2 regions of the Alcaligenes ammonioxydans genome follow, and region 2 is predicted to be linked to the other one. Evidence: riboswitches for the same ligand, from Rfam matches in the RefSeq annotation. Region 2 holds a riboswitch; the other holds the start of a gene.
The links. Region 2 has a riboswitch for FMN ahead of FE795_RS15190 (6,7-dimethyl-8-ribityllumazine synthase). Riboswitches for the same ligand answer to the same signal wherever they lie in the genome.

Region 1 (7,963 bases), 1.5 Mb from region 2:
CATCGAAATAGCCAAACCCAGCCCCAGCCCTGTACCACTTTCTTTAGTGGTGAAAAATGGCTCGAATAGATGCAGCCGAGCATCCTCGCTTAATCCTGGGCCATTGTCCTGAATCCGTATCGCCACCTGCTGACCTTGCCGCTGGCTGCTGAGCTGAACAACAGGGTGCGTGTTTCGTGAGGCGCCGGCATCAATCGCATTACTCAGTAAATTAACGATGACCTGTTCAAGACGGTTGGGATTGCACTGCACTACCCCTGCATCGTCTGCCAATTGAACCTGGATTGTTGCACGATGCTGGCGAATCGCGGGTTCGAGAATCAACAGCGTCTGATCGATAATCGCGCTCAAATCTGTCAGTTCTGAATGGCCTGGCGACTTGCGGGCAAATTGCTTGAGCTGAGAGGTCAGCGCGCCCATGCTGTCGACCAGATCATTGATGCGCTTCAAGTTGGCACGCACGGTATCCAGATCACCGCGCTCCATGAAGCGGATGGTATTTCCTGACAAGGTACGCAAGGCAGTCAGGGGCTGGTTCAGTTCGTGGGCCAGGCCAGTAGACAATTGCCCGATGACCGCCAGTTTGCCAGCGTGAATCAGGCCCGCCTGGGTTTCTTCCAGCGAACGCGTGCGTTCTTCTACTTTGCGTTCAAGCTGAGCATGTGCGCGCTCCAGCTGAACGCGAGCCAAGGCACGGTCACGCTGTTGCTGCCGGCGCAAATACCAGCTGACCAGCATCACAAACAGGCATACAAGCCCCAAAGCGGCCAACACGGCGTACAGACGTGCCATGGAATAGACCAGATCGGTGGGTAAAAACAGGGTCAAGGTCCAGCCGTTCGCACCAAACGGAATTGTCTGGGCCAGCAGGAGTCCGCGGGTGTCATCCTCGGCTCCCGACGCCCTGCCATCAGAAGGCAAGGACACCAGCTGCGCATCCTGGCTCAACACGCTCTGGGTCAGTAAATTCAGGGGAACAATGGGCAAACCGTTGTACTGGCGGGTCTGGCGCAGATGCAGCTGCACATCTTCGCTCAGGGGCTGACTGGCAGTAAATTTCCAGGCGGGCACCGAAGACAGAATCGCCACACCATAGTGATCGGACACTATCACCGGCGCTTGAGCGTGGGTCCAGGAATCCTGCAGGCGATCCAGATCCACCTTGATGACGGCCACGCCGATCACCTGCCCTGCCTGGGTGATGGGGGAGGAAATGTAATAGCCGGCCTCACCCCGTGTGGTTCCAACTCCAAAAAAGAATCCGGGCCGTCCTTCACGCGCTTCGGTGAAATAATGGCGGTAGGAAAGATCTTCCCCCAGATAACTATCGGCCTCTTGCCAGTTGCTGGTCGCCAGAACCTGACCCTGACGGCCGAGGATATAAATCACGCGGGTCTGGGCGCGCTCGTTCAAGCGCTCCAGATGACGGCTGACCTCGCGCGAGGACCGGGTGCCCCGCTCCAACAGCCCCACCACTTCTTGATCCAGCTCCAGCATCTTGGGCAGATACTCATACTTCTCGACTTCGTGGCGTAGTGTCAGCGCATACAAATCCAGACGCTGCCGCCCCGACTCCTGCAAGCTGGACAGTCCGAATGATTCACCAGCTCGGTAAGCCATCACGCCCGCCAAGGCTGACAGTGACGCAATCAATATCAGCAACAACAGGACTTTATGAAGACGAATAAATCGGGGCAAATGCATAAAACGTAGCGGCCACTTACGTAGAATATTTAGTAAACAGCCGCTATATCGACACGGAAGATGTCAGGCGACAGCGGGTGCTGAGTCCGGGCCTGCCTGCCCGGGCTGGAGCTGTGGTGAGCCTGTCGCCTTGCTGTCCGCCTGGTCAGGCGCATCGATGGCACCTTCCCATTTGGCGACAACGGCTGTGGCAATGCCGTTACCCAATACATTTGTCGCAGTGCGGCCCATGTCCAGAAAGTGATCAATACCCATGATCAATAATACACCAGCCTCAGGCAGCCCAAACATAGGCAAAACTGCTGCCACGACGACCAGCGCAGAGCGTGGTACGCCGGCAATACCTTTACTGGAAATCATCAACACCAACAGCATGATAATTTGCTGTTGCATGGTGAGCGGCACGTCATATGCCTGAGAGATGAACAGCGCCGCAAAAGCGGTATAGATCATGGAGCCGTCCAGGTTGAAGGAATAACCCAGCGGGAGGACAAAACCGATAACACGCTTGCGTACACCGAACACTTCCAGCTTTTCCATCAAACGAGGATAGGCGGCTTCGCTGGAGGCCGTCGAAAAGCCCAGTAACATCGGTTGACGGATTTCTTTGAACAGGGTGAATACCCGGCCCTTGAGCACCAGAAATCCCGCGGCAAGCAAAATCGCCCACAGCACCACCAAGGTGGCATAAAAGCTGCCCAGAAACTTGCCATAGACGGCCAAAATACCCAGCCCTTCGGTCGTGATGATATTGGCAACAGCGGCAAACACGCCCAGTGGTGCAAAGTACATGACGTAGTTGGTGACGGTCAGCATCACTGGCACTGCGCCCTCAATCGTTTGCGCCAGGATGTTGGCCTGAGGGTTACCACGCACTTTGCCCAAGGCCAGTCCAAAAAATACCGAGAACACCAGGATCTGCAAAATCTCGTTCTTGGACATGGATTCAAAAAAGTTACGTGGCACAACATGCGTCAGAAACGTTTTCAGATTCAGCGCCGAGGTATCCACCCCCAAATGAGCCGATTCGGCCGGCAAGGGAATGCCAACATTCGCACCAGGCTGGAAGATATTGGCAAAAATCAACCCTACCGTCAGCGATACCAGCGAGGCCAGCAAAAACCAGCCCACAGCACGGCCCCCGATACGACCAACAGTTGCCGCATCATCCATGCTGGCCATACCGGCAACCAGCGTGGCGAAAATCAACGGAGCAATGATCATCTTGATCAAGCGCAGGAACATATCCGTCACCATGCCAAAGTAGCTGGCAATGGCATGCGCCTGTTCAGGGGTGTCGGCCATCTTGTGGCAGATATAACCCACTACCACGCCCAGTACCATGGCAATCAGAATCCATGTGGTTTGCTTATTCAGCTTCATGCGTTCATCTCCCGTATCGGCCCGTGCGCGGGCCTGTCGATTTTTAATTAAAGAGTTTGTTCCGTGGTTTTGGAGGCGCGCGGCGCGATCAGTTGCTCAGGCTGTAAGGCCTGAGCCAGTTCGTCCGCGCTTAACAAACCTTGCTCCAGAATCAGCTCAGCCACCCCTTTACCGGTTTCATGCGCCTGCTTGGCAATAGCGGTGGCCGCGGTATAGCCGATCAACGGATTAAGCGCCGTGACCAAGCCGATGGAGTTGCTGACGCTGTCTGCCAGACGCTGGGGATTGGCGGTAATCGCGTCCACGCAGTAGTCGGCCAAAATCATGCATCCACGCTGCAGATGACGCAGGCTCTTGTAAAGACTGTGGGCGATAATGGGCTCAAACGCGTTAAGTTGAAGCTGACCGGCTTCGGCTGCAAAGGAGACGGTCACATCATTACCAAAGACTTCAAAGGCAATCTGACTGACGGCTTCTGGGATAACGGGATTGACTTTGCCGGGCATGATGGAAGAGCCCGCCTGGCGAGGAGGCAAATTGATCTCACCAATGCCTGCACGTGGACCACTTGAGAGCAAACGCAAGTCGTTGCAAGTCTTGGACAAGGTGACGGCAATGCGTTTTAAGGCACCGGACAGCTGTACGAACGCGCTGCAGTCCTGCGTGGCCAGAATCAGATCCGATGCGCTACGCAGACTGATACCCGTGTTCGAGGACAGCAGGCGCGTAACCAGTTCGGCATAGCGTGGCTCCGTATTGATCCCCGTCCCGATCGCCGTCGCGCCTAGATTGATTTCACACAGCTCTTGCATGGCCTCGGTCAGGCACAGGCGATCTTTGGCAATCATGCCGGCGTAAACCGCAAATTCTTGCCCGAGTGTCATGGGGACTGCTTCCTGCAACTGCGTGCGCCCCATTTTCAACAGATCTTTGAAAGCGTGAGCTTTGCGATCAAAGGCTTGCTGCAAATACTCCAAGGCAGTCAGTAAACGGGTCGCACCCTGATAGGCAGCCAGTTTCAAGGCGGTGGGGTACACATCATTGGTAGATTGCCCCAGGTTTACATCCTCATTAGGGTGAAGGAACCCGTACTGCCCGCGTTGGTGACCCAGAATTTCCAGAGCACGGTTAGCGATCACTTCATTCGCATTCATATTGGTAGAAGTTCCTGCCCCCCCCTGAATCACATCCACCACAAAATGGTCGTGATGCTGGCCAGCCTCAATTTCCCGGCACGCCTGCACAATCGCTTCTTTCTTGGCGGCATCCAATGCCCCCAGTGCATGGTTGGCCTGTGCGGCGGACGCTTTAATCTGTGCCAGGGCTCGGATCAAATCGGGGTAGTTGGCGATAGTTGTCGCCGTAATCCTGAAGTTTTCGACGGCTCGCAAGGTGTGTACGCCAAAATACACCAAGTCAGGTACGGGGCGCGTACCCAGCAGGTCTTTCTCCAGACGAGTGTTAGCCGTTGCGGCGCAATCAGTCATGTCATCTCTCCGTTTTTTTTAAGGGCCCCCAATACTGGGGTTCTTGTACGGAGCTAAAAGCAACAACTGTGCCAAGACTCTTTGCTGACATTAGTCTATTGAAAAACAAGTCATTTTTTGTGTGCTGATTGTATTAGCACCAACAATACGCCCCTTTCCGTTCGGATTTCCGAACAGAACAAACTCTAAAAAGACGGAAATCCGAACAGAATGCATCTGACCATACACGTGTGCCCATGCGTTGATCGGTAGCCAGCCGTGTCACTCTGCCGCTTCTTCACCAAAACCGCCCTCTTTTTGCTGTAGACATTCTTTTTCAATGCTTATATTTCTTTTCCGTTAATTGCATTTTATTATTTATGAAAGATGCCTACTTACCAGCGTTTTAGGAAGTTATGTACTCAAGGCCAGGCATTTCACCATTTCCCGTCCCAGCCTTAAAATAAGGCCACTTCCCTCCTTCCCTCCTTCCCTCCTTCCCTCCTTCCCTCCGGTCTTAGTTTCGGGGCGCGGCGCATCGTCGCCAAGCCTTTATCCTTTGTTGATCTGGATTTCTTTATGTCTACATTTGTCCTCATTTCCGGCTGCTCCGGCGGCGGTAAATCCACTCTGTTATCCGAGCTACAAAATCGTGGCTATACGGTTATACAGGAGCCTGGACGGCGTATCGTGCAGGAGCAGTGGGGCAATGGTGGCTCTGCCCTCCCCTGGCAGGATATGGAGGCCTTCCTGAAAGAAGCGATACAGGTCGCGCAGACTGACTACTCAACCGCGCCCAAAGATGGCCCTTGGGTATTTTTTGATCGAGGATTGATTGACGCCGCAGCTGCTTTAGAAGAGTTAACAGGTACTCCACTGCTGGACGAACTCAACAAGACTCACCCTTATCATTCACAGGTGTTCTTTACGCCCCCCTGGCCTGAAATATACGAAGTTGATCCAGAGCGCCGTCACGACATGAACGCGGCTTTGCATGAGTATGAACGTCTGGAGCGTGTCTATCCCCTGCTGGGATACCAAGTGCGCCTGCTGCCCAAAACAAGCGTAGAAAACCGCGCTGATTTTGTCTTGGAAACACTGAATCAATAGCGGAGCAAGCTTTGGTGCGCAGCGCATCAGGCCATTGGAAAATGGCTGATCGTCACTAGAGTGGCTATGTTCTCTAGCACCTGTACTGCATTTCATTCCGAGCTTTGTGAGTGCTTAAAAAGCACAGACACACAAAAAGGGCCGCCAGTTTTAGAACTAGCGGCCCTTTGCACTTAACTCATGCGTGACTCAGTCTTTAAAACCAGGCATCACGCGCGCCATCGTGCCTGCCACCGTACGCTCCAGCACGTCAACCAGAACAACCGTCTGTTGATCCACTTCGATATTGAGTCTATCGCCTGCCTTGTAACGAGAAAATGTTGTCTGGCGCAATGTTTCGGGAATCAGATTGATGGTCACAACGCCATCCTCCACGTCCGCCACGGTCAGGCTGCAGCCATTAACACCCAGAAAACCACGCGGGAACACGTATTTCGCCCAATCTTCCGGCATCTGAAAACGCAGACGGTTGCCGGCCTCGGTAATGCTCAGTTCCAGCACTTCAGCAGTCGTTGCGATATGGCCAGCCATCACATGACCACCAATTTCCTCGTTCAGCTTGGCCGATCGTTCGATATTGACCAGATCACCTGTCTTGAGCGTGCCCAGGTTCGTCCGCTCCAGCGTGACGGGAATCGCATCAAAAGTAACTTTGTGGCCAGAAATACTGGTCACGCTCAGGCATGTGCCTTCCACGCTGACACTGGCGCCCAGTTGCAGATCCACCAGCAATTCGTCGGTGAAATCAATTTCAAACTCGGTACGGCCCAGCTCGGCCTTGACCGCGGTAAGAGGACGAACCGCTTTAACAATTCCGGTATACATCAGCACGCTCCTTCGCAAAATTCATGCAAAAGACCAACGGCTAATGCAGGGGAGATTTTCAGATTTTTCATTTGAACGCATCCTTGATTAAACAATGCGTCCTCCGGGCAACAATAAAACACGTCGCTGCCTTGTGATCAAGGCAGCGATGCTTCATCTTCTTTCATCCGGACTCTCACCGTCGGCCCAGGTTTCTCACCTGATCTGCTGACCTTTCTCTGGCGGAAAGCGCTCGCGGGCTGGGGAATGGCTCCCTTACCGCCGGTGGGGAATTTCACCCCGCCCTGAAGACGTTTGCAGTGTAAGACCGGAGCCCAAGTCTAATCAAGCCAGACCAGGGCCGGTCGCCAAGCTTAAGCCTTGCGATGCACGCTCAAGCCTGCAAAGCTTTGCGCCACCGGCATCAACTCGATGTAGTTGACATTCATATGGGCAGGCGCGTTCATGATCCAGGCAATGGTGTTGGCGATGTCCTCGGGCGTCAGCGCATCCACGTTCTGGTACAGCGCAGCAGCTTTATCTTTATCGCCCAGACGAACGGTAGAGAAATCCGTACCGGAACAGAGGCCAGGAGCCACGGTAGACACACGAACTGCCGTACCCGACAGGTCGGCACGCAGGTTCAGGCCCAGTTGATGCACAAAAGCCTTGGTGGCGCCGTACACATTGCCACCTGCGTAGGCATATTCGCCCGCCGTCGAGCCCAGATTGATGATGTGGCCCTTGTTCTGCTTGACCATACCTGGCAGCAAAGCGTGCGTAATGTGCAGCAACGCGCTGATATTGGTGGCCACCATGGTGTCCCATTGCTCCAGCTTGGCATCCTGAGCCTTGTCCACGCCCAGCGCCAGACCCGCATTATTGATCAGCACATCGATATTGGGGAACCGGGCCATTAGGTCGCCGAGCACCGCATCTGCACGCGCACGATCCGTCAGATCCACGCTGACCGGAAAAAAACGCTCGCCCAGCTCGGCAGCAAGGGCGTCCAGCTTGTCCTGACGACGCGCCAGGCCCAGCACGGTATGCCCTTCAGCGACCAGTTTACGGGCCAGAGCAGCCCCAAACCCTGAGGAGGCCCCGGTGACAACGGCGGTTTTCATAGTGCGATCCCTATACAGCTCGCTGCTCGTTAAGCAGGCGACAATTAAAGCATTAAGGATAGCAAACTTCAGGAACTTCGTAGCCCCTTCCCCCTAGGGAAAAAGCGGACAAATTCGTCCATGGCAATGCCCGCTTTTTTCTGCTCCGGGCATCAGGCCGCTGGACGCTCCAGCCCCAGATGCCCCCGCAAGCTGGTGTGCTCGTATTCCTGACGGAACAGACCGCGCTTTTGTAAAACGGGGATGACCTGCTCCACAAAGTCACCAATGCCATTGGGCAAGGACGGAGGCATCAAGTTAAAGCCGTCGGCGCCCTCATTACGCCACCAATGTTCAATCTGATCGGCAATGGACTCGGGCGTACCGACCATG
Region 2 (7,963 bases):
TCTGGAGTCAGTGCTCAGCAATCTGTCCAGCGGGGTGTTGGCCTTTGACGAAATGTTTCGCGTGACCATGTTCAACCAAGGGGCGCAACGAATCCTGCAAGTGGATTTGCGCTCCATAAAAGGTCGCCCGCTGGAGACCTTGGACGGAGCGCTGACGTTTGCATCCGTCATACGCGAAGCGTTTTCCACGCATCAGGCCATGGGGTCCGATCATCCTTATTGGCAGCAGCAGTTTGAGCTGGACATGAAAGAAGGCAATGAGGCGCGTGATACTATCGTCACCGTTTTGGCTCGGGGCACCTTGCTGCGGGTCGACGGCCAGCCCACGGGTTATCTGGTGGTGTTTGATGACATTACTGACGTGATTTCTGCCAGCCGTCTGGTGGCCTGGAGCGAAGTGGCCCGACGCCTGGCGCACGAGATCAAAAACCCCTTAACGCCTATTCAGCTGTCTGCCGAACGTCTGGCCATGAAGCTGGAATCGCAATTGGACGAGGTGCATGCGGCCATGCTGCTGCGCTACACCAATACCATCGTCAACCAGGTTGCCTCCCTGAAAAAGATGGTGGAGGATTTTCGTGAGTATGCCCGCAAGCCCGCCACTCAGATGCAGGCTTTGAATCTGAACGAGCTGATTACCGAAGTGCTGACTTTATATGGTTGGGACCCGGAAGAAGGCATGGTTCGGGACGACGGTTACAGTGTGGCGATTGACGTGGAACTGGACCCGGATTTGCCGATGGTCCTGGGGGACCCCACACAGTTGCGTCAGGTTATTCATAATCTGCTGGCCAATGCTCGGGAAGCCGCTGCCCAGGATCAATCACTTGACCAGGCGCATGTATTTGTTAAAACCATGATTGCAGGCGTAGAAGGTTCCGACTCGGCTACGACGGTCAGTTTTGTGGTCTCAGATAACGGGCCGGGTTTTGATCCGCAGATGCTGGTGCGTGTTTTTGAACCATACGTAACCACCAAGCCCACCGGCACGGGTCTGGGACTTGCTATAGTTAAGAAAATCATCGAGGAGCACGGCGGCAGAATCGATGTTTCCAATCGCCGTGAGGGGGGGGCTCGCATTTCCATCCTCTTTACCCGGCTTGCTGGCCAGCATATTCGTCTGGACTCTGGGCGGCGAGCAAACGATAATGCGTAAAAATCACGTAGGTGACGTTTTATGGCCAGAATTCTGGTAGTTGATGACGAAATCGGCATTCGGGAACTTTTGTCGGAAATTCTTTACGACGAAGGACATACCGTGCAATTGGCAGAGAATGCCGCCCAGGCTCGCGAGGCACGCTTGCGGGGCCGCCCCGATCTGGTCTTGCTGGATATCTGGATGCCAGACACAGACGGTGTCAGTCTGCTCAAAGAGTGGGCTTCCCAAGGCTTGCTGGATATGCCGGTGGTCATGATGAGCGGCCACGCCACGGTGGATACGGCGGTGGAAGCCACCCGTATCGGTGCAGTGGATTTCCTGGAAAAGCCAATCACCATGCAGCGTTTGCTCAAGACCGTTGCTTCCGGTCTGGAGCGTACCGTTGCGCCCAAGACATTGGCAGCGGCAGCTCGTCCGGTGGTGCAGGGTGGGGAGCGTCGTCCTGAGGCAGCGCCGATGGCGCCTGGCATGGCCCCTGCCATGACCGTACCCGAGGTCGAGCAGGATGAGTCCCAGTTGGGCAGCATTTCCCTGGATTTGCCCTTGCGTGAAGCGCGTGACGAGTTCGAGCGCATTTATTTTGAATATCATCTGCGCCGTGAAAATCACAGCATGACTCGCGTGTCCGAGCGTACCGGTCTGGAGCGAACCCACTTGTACCGCAAACTCAAACAGCTGGGTATCGACTCGTCGCGCAAGCGTAACCAGTCTTGAGACGGGCCGTGCCCCAATAGGGGTCGACAGGGTTTGAGTCTGTCCCGACGCTGCCAGGAGCAGCGGGCCGGGGGGGATGGAGGGGCGGCCTGACAGGCCGCCTTGTCGTTTAGAGCGCGGCGACCTGTGCCACAGGCAGGGACTGCAACTTGGCGACGGTATCCAGACACGTGCGGGCCGCTTCCTGGCCCTTGATCACAAAGTGACGATGGAAGTAATCGTGGTGCTCCTTGCCATCATGGAAGTGGTGCGGAGTCAGCACGACTGAAAACACAGGCACATTAGTGCTGAGCTGCACTTGCATCAAGCCCTGAATGACTGCGGTGGCCACAAAGTCGTGGCGATAGATGCCACCATCTACGACCAGGCCCGCCGCTACAATCGCCGCGTATTGTCCCGATTGGGCCAGACGCTGTGCATGTAGCGGGATTTCAAAAGCACCGCCTACTTCAAAGAAGTCGATCAGGCTGCTGTCATGGCCCAAGGAGGTGACTTCGTCGATAAAGCCCTGGCGGGCCTGATCCACAATGTCCTTGTGCCAGCAAGCTTGAATAAAAGCGATGCGAGGGGCCAGACGATTGGCTGGGGTAATGCTGTTCATGTTGGTTTCCTGTTTTATGACAACAAAAACAGGGCATGCAGGAAGCAGGACAGCTCAAGCCCCCAACAGGATGGCTCCTGTACAGGGGTGAAGATATCCCGTTCTCTCTTTATCCGGACTATACCGTCGGCCCCGGAATCACACCGGGTCTGCTGTCCCTGACACAAGGTCAGGCGCTCGCGGGCTAGGCTGTGCCATTACCGCCGGTGGGGACTTGCACCCCGCCCTGAGAACATTGTTAGCCAGCTTGGCTAACCGCAAAAGTGTACCCCTAAACCATTTTTTTGTCAGAGAGGGCCCATCTGCTTGCCCATCCTTGGAACGGGCTTGGGGGTGCCGCCTATTCCTGAGGCTTGGGACGGCGGCTGATGGTGGAGATGGGTACGCTCACCTCTCCATGAGTGCTGCGGCGACTGCGGGCACGCCAGGCATGTCCGTACGCTATTTCCAGGCTCAGGTGCAGGGTTCCGTCCATGTGGCGCTGCTTTTCCAGCGCATTGAGCAGACGCTGACGCCAGGGCAAGGTGCTCAGGCTAGCCTTGCGCTGAGGGTGCGGGTTGCCGCCCAGCAGGCGCAGATCATCCAGCAGTTTCTCGGCGCTGCGGTACGTAAGGGTGACGAGTTCCTGATCCATGACAGGATCGGCAAAGCCGCTTTCCAGCAGCAGATCACCAAAGTCGTGCATGTCCACGAATTCCAGCGTTCTGGTGCCCAGGTCTGCCTGCTCCATGGCGCTGCGCAGTTCGGCAAAAGAACCGGGCCCCAGGCAGGAGAACATCACCAGCGTTTCAGGTTTGAGCAGACGATTCCATTCGGCCAGTACCCGATGGGGCTCGGGGTGCCAGTGCAGGGCCATATTCGACCAGATCAGTTCCTGGCTTTCAGCCGGTAGGCCGGTATCGGCCATATCAGCCTGAATCCAGCTGGCAGCCGGGGTAGGCTGATTGCGCAGTTTCTGCCAAAGGCTGGGTTTGGACTGGTAACGCTCGCGAGCCACGTCCAGCAACTTCGCGCTGCGATCCAGACCGGTGTATTTCATGTCCGGATAGCGTGAGCGTAACGGTTCGAGCGCGTGGCTGGCGCCACAGCCTGCATCCAGAATATGCGTGGGCTGTAACCGTACCAAGGCCAGCCGGGACAACATCCGCTGGGCGACTTCACCGTAGAGAAACTGAGCGTGATCCAGGGGAGCGCGGCGATTGAATTGCTGCTCGACGTGGGCGGAGTTGATAGGCAAAGAAGGTAACTGGGACATAATTGCGCGGACGTTGCTGGCGTGGATCAGGAGCTTGTGCTGTGATCGGATCAGCCTGGCTCTGAAAGGTAATGATCTATTATGGCGCATCCCCAGTTCGGGCGCGAGTCGCTCCATCGTCTTGTAGGGCTTCCCCTGCCGGCCCGCCCCTGCATGTTGTGTGGCTTGCGTTCACCAAGCGGGGCGCTGTGTCCCTGGTGTCGTCATGCCCTGCTCAGGCCGGTTCATGACTTGCGATGCCCACGGTGTGCGCTGGCCTTGCCGCCCCTGGCCTTGCTGGCCTGCCCGGATTGCGGAGCGGGGCAATTTTCCTTGCAAGCCACCGTGGCCGGGTTTGACTATGAACATCCTGGCGATATGTTGATTCATGCGTTTAAAATTTCCCGTCGGCTGGAGGTGGCAGCGGTGCTGGCGGAATTGATGTTGCAGCAATGGCGCCGTTACGGGCCAGCACTGGATGATGGGTGTCGGGTCATAGCGGTTCCCTCACAACGCGACGCCTTGCGCCGTCGGGGTTTTAACCCGGCAGCCGTGCTGGCTCAGCGCGTAGCGCGTCGTTTGGGTTTAGCGGCATGTCTGCATGTCGTCGCATTGTCGCCACGTCAGGACGTGGCCCAGAAGTTTCTGGGGCGTCAGGCTCGCAGGCAAGCCATGCGGGGTGTTTTTCAGGTGCTGGAGCCGCTTGACGGGCGTGCCGTGCTGCTCATCGATGATGTGTTGACGACGGGGGCCACGCTGGATGCACTGGCGCGTGCCTGTCGTGTGGCCGGCGCCGGCCCGGTGTATGCCTTGGTCGCGGCTCGGGCGCCCTGGAAGTCAACGAGGTTCTAGTCTTTTCTGTTGCGTCGCCAGCTGGCGGCTTTTCTGTGTTTTTTTGGGTTCTTCATGTTTCATATCGTCCTGGTTTCGCCCGAGATTCCTCCCAATACGGGCAATGTCATTCGTCTGGCGGCCAATACAGGCTGTGTCCTGCATCTGGTACGGCCTTTGGGCTTTGAGCTTGAGGACAGCAAGCTGCGCCGTGCCGGCTTGGACTATCACGAATGGGCCCAGGTCAAGGTGCATGACAGCCTTGAAGAGGCGTTGCGCGCCACCGGCACCGCGGCCGATCGGGCTTTTGCTCTGACGACGCGCGGCAGCCATTTGCTGGCGGAGCAAAGCTTCAAGCCGGGTGATGTGTTTGTGTTTGGTTGTGAAACTGCAGGTTTGTCGGCCGAACAGCTTGCATTGTTTCCTCAGGAGCAGCGGATTCGTTTGCCCATGCTGGCTGGGCAGCGTAGTTTGAACCTGTCCAATGCGGTGGCGGTCTGTGTGTTTGAGGCCTGGCGGCAGGCAGGCTATGAGGGCGGGGTGTAAAGGGGGGCTGGTCTGCTTCGCCATGACATGGGGCTGGCAGTGAGGCGGCACAGTCCGTTGAGCTTGGACGGACTGTGCGTGATGGTGGTCGAATCCACAGAAAGATGGCCCTGCAACCAAGAGGTTCGCAGGGCCATTTGCAGAGGAATGAGTCGAGGCTTTTATTCCAGCGACAGATTCAGGCGTTCGATCACCTCATCCCAACGAGCTTTGTCGGCCACGATCTTGTCCGTCAGCGCTTGGGGGGTGGAGGGTTCGGACGAAAAGTAAAAGGCCTTGAGCTTGGCCTTGATATCGTCGCGTTGCAAGATGGTGGTGATTTCCTGGTTCAGACGTTTGACGACATCCTCCGAGGTGTTGTGAGGGACAAAGAAAGCATCCCAGGAGATTGCCTCGAAGTTTTCCAGACCGGCTTGTGCCATGGTGGTTAAGTCCGGCAGCAATTCGCTGGGCTGCAGGGACGTCACGGCCAATGCCTTGACTTTACCAGCCTCAACCTGCGGCATGGCAATGCCTGGAACCATGAAGGCGGCGTCAATGTCTCCGCCAATAATGGCCGTCAGAATTTGTGGAAAACCGGAGTAGGGGATTTGCTCCAGCTTGATGTCGACGGCATGCTCGAGCATGGCCATCGCCAGGTGGGCCGAGCTGCCGGGGCCGACAGAGCCGTAGTTCAATTCACCGGGGCGGGATTTGGCCAGGGCAATGAACTCCTCTACTGTATTGGCGGGTGAGTCAGCCGGTACGACCAGAACGTTGGGGCTGGTGCCAATCATGGAGACAGGCTGCAGATCGTTCAGCGGGTCGTAGCCCAGCGAGGTCTTGTAAAGGGTGGGAGCCGTCACCATGGGGCCGTTAATGGTCAGCAGCAGGGTGTAGCCGTCGGGCTTGGCATGAGCAACAAAGCGGGTGCCGATATTGCCGCCTGCACCCGGGCGATTGTCCACAATGATGGTCTGCCCCAGGGCCTGGGAAAGGGGTTCGGAAATGGCACGGGCCAGCGCGTCAGGCGAGGAGCCTGCCGGGAAGGGCACCACCATCTGAATGGGACGTTCAGGCCAGCTGGACTGGGCCTGAGCAGCCTGCGCCAGCAAACCGGTGCAGGCCAGCCCCAGCACGGAGCGGAGCAGAAGATCACGAGAACGAGCAAGCAATGACATTGTTTTGATGTTGAATAAAAAGACGGTTGACCGCCGGCCTGACAAGGAGAAGCCAGACCAGATGGCAAGCGGGGTTAATGGCCTTCCTGCTTGGCCTCGCGAGTGAGCAAGGCGTGGACGGCTTCACGCGGGGAGAGCTGTTCAAACAGAATCTGGCAGACCGCGGCGGTAATGGGGAGTTCAATGTGGTGCGCCTTGCCCATCTCCAGAACCGCGCGGGCGCAGCGTACCCCCTCGGCCGTAATGCCGGTGGCCAGGATGCTGTCCAGGCTTTCTCCGGCGCCCAGCGCCAGGCCAACTTGCCGGTTGCGGGAGAGCTCGCCGGTCGCGGTCAGGACCAGATCTCCCAGACCGGCCAGTCCGAAGAAGGTTTCTGCGTGACCGCCCAGAGCGACACCCAGACGCTGCATTTCAGCCAGGCCTCGGGTAATCAGGGCGGCACGGGCGTTGTGGCCCAGGCCCAGTGCGTCGGCAATGCCGCAGGCAATTGCCATGATGTTTTTGACAGCGCCACCGACTTCCACACCGATCATGTCGGTGCTGGTGTAGAGGCGGGCTTGCTTGCCATGCAGAGCGGCCAGGGCGATGTCCGCCATGGAGGCGGGTTGGCAGGCCAGGGTCAGGGCGACAGGCAGGCCTTTGGCCACTTCCAGCGCGAAAGAGGGACCAGACAATACGGCCCGGCCTAACCAGGGGCGCTCAGGCAGGCTTTCGCGCACAATCTGATGGGGTAGTAAACCGCTTTCCTGATGAAAGCCTTTGCAGGTCCAGACCAACAGGACAGGATGACGGCGTGTGGCGGGCAAGTGCTGCGCCAGGTCCACACAGGTCTGTGCCAGACCACGAACAGGCACACCCAGAATGATGAGGGCGGGCCCGGTATCGTCGGCCAGTGCGAAATCCATGACGTGCTTCAGATTGTCGCTGGCTTGTAGCGATTCGGGGAGCAGGACATCGGGCAGGTAGGCGGGATTGCGATGATCCTGCCCGATGGCATGAGCTGTGGATGATTTGCGCGCCCACACCATCGTGGGAGCCTGGAGGCTGGCCAGGGCGGCCAGCGCCGTGCCCCAACTGCCTGCGCCCAGGACTGCGACACGAACAGGAGTGTGCGCGTTTGACATCATCAGGCCTGCAAAGGCTGGCCGTCAGTTTGGGCTGCGCCCTGTTGCTGAGCCAGGCGCTGCTCGTACAGGGACTGGAAGTTCACTTCCGTCAGATGCAGGGCAGGCAGGGACGTACGGTTGATGGCGTCGGCCACGGCAGCGCGCAAGTATGGGTACAGCATGGTGGGGCACACAATGCCCAGCAAGGGCTCGAGCTGCTCTTCAGGAATGTTGGCAGCTTCAAAAATACCGGCCTGGGTGGCTTCCACCAAGTACATGACCTTGTCGCCAATGCGTGTGGTCACTGTGGCGGTCACGGTGCTTTCGTAAACCGTGTCAGCCAGGCGCTGGCCGCCCACATTGATGGACACTTCCACGGAAGGGGCCTCTTGCTCCAGAAAGATCTGGGGGGCATTGGGCATTTCGATGGACAGGTCTTTGATGTAGGTGCGCTGCAGGCTGAAGCTGGGTTGTTGAGCTTCTTGTTCAGCGGCTGTGTTGTTCTGGTCGGCCATGGGTGATCCTATGGGATAAAAAAATGGTTAGAAAAAAAATCAGGCAGCCAGCAAAGGCAGCAGACCACCTTCACGGTCCAAAGCGGCCAGATCATCG

Region 1: linked by a shared signal. The riboswitch ahead of FE795_RS08515 (riboflavin synthase) and the one ahead of FE795_RS15190 (6,7-dimethyl-8-ribityllumazine synthase) in region 2 are both predicted to bind FMN.

The regions. Positions count from the first base shown of each region.
Region 1 covers NZ_CP049362.1:1,844,102-1,852,064, reverse strand. Annotated here, with positions in the region: gene FE795_RS08535 (ATP-binding protein) at 1-1,620, opposite strand, end outside; gene FE795_RS08530 (dicarboxylate/amino acid:cation symporter) at 1,768-3,087, opposite strand; gene FE795_RS08525 (aspartate ammonia-lyase) at 3,135-4,574, opposite strand; gene FE795_RS08520 (AAA family ATPase) at 5,133-5,663, shown strand; gene FE795_RS08515 (riboflavin synthase) at 5,853-6,488, opposite strand; FMN riboswitch at 6,640-6,784, opposite strand; gene FE795_RS08510 (SDR family NAD(P)-dependent oxidoreductase) at 6,842-7,591, opposite strand; gene FE795_RS08505 (LLM class flavin-dependent oxidoreductase) at 7,744-7,963, opposite strand, start outside.
Region 2 covers NZ_CP049362.1:3,313,109-3,321,071, reverse strand. Annotated here, with positions in the region: gene FE795_RS15200 (sensor histidine kinase) at 1-1,156, shown strand, start outside; gene FE795_RS15195 (response regulator) at 1,178-1,873, shown strand; gene FE795_RS15190 (6,7-dimethyl-8-ribityllumazine synthase) at 1,983-2,474, opposite strand; FMN riboswitch at 2,571-2,712, opposite strand; gene FE795_RS15185 (methyltransferase domain-containing protein) at 2,815-3,729, opposite strand; gene FE795_RS15180 (ComF family protein) at 3,811-4,560, shown strand; gene FE795_RS15175 (tRNA (cytidine(34)-2'-O)-methyltransferase) at 4,615-5,085, shown strand; gene FE795_RS15170 (Bug family tripartite tricarboxylate transporter substrate binding protein) at 5,247-6,245, opposite strand; gene FE795_RS15165 (NAD(P)H-dependent glycerol-3-phosphate dehydrogenase) at 6,320-7,372, opposite strand; gene secB (protein-export chaperone SecB) at 7,372-7,866, opposite strand; gene grxC (glutaredoxin 3) at 7,906-7,963, opposite strand, start outside.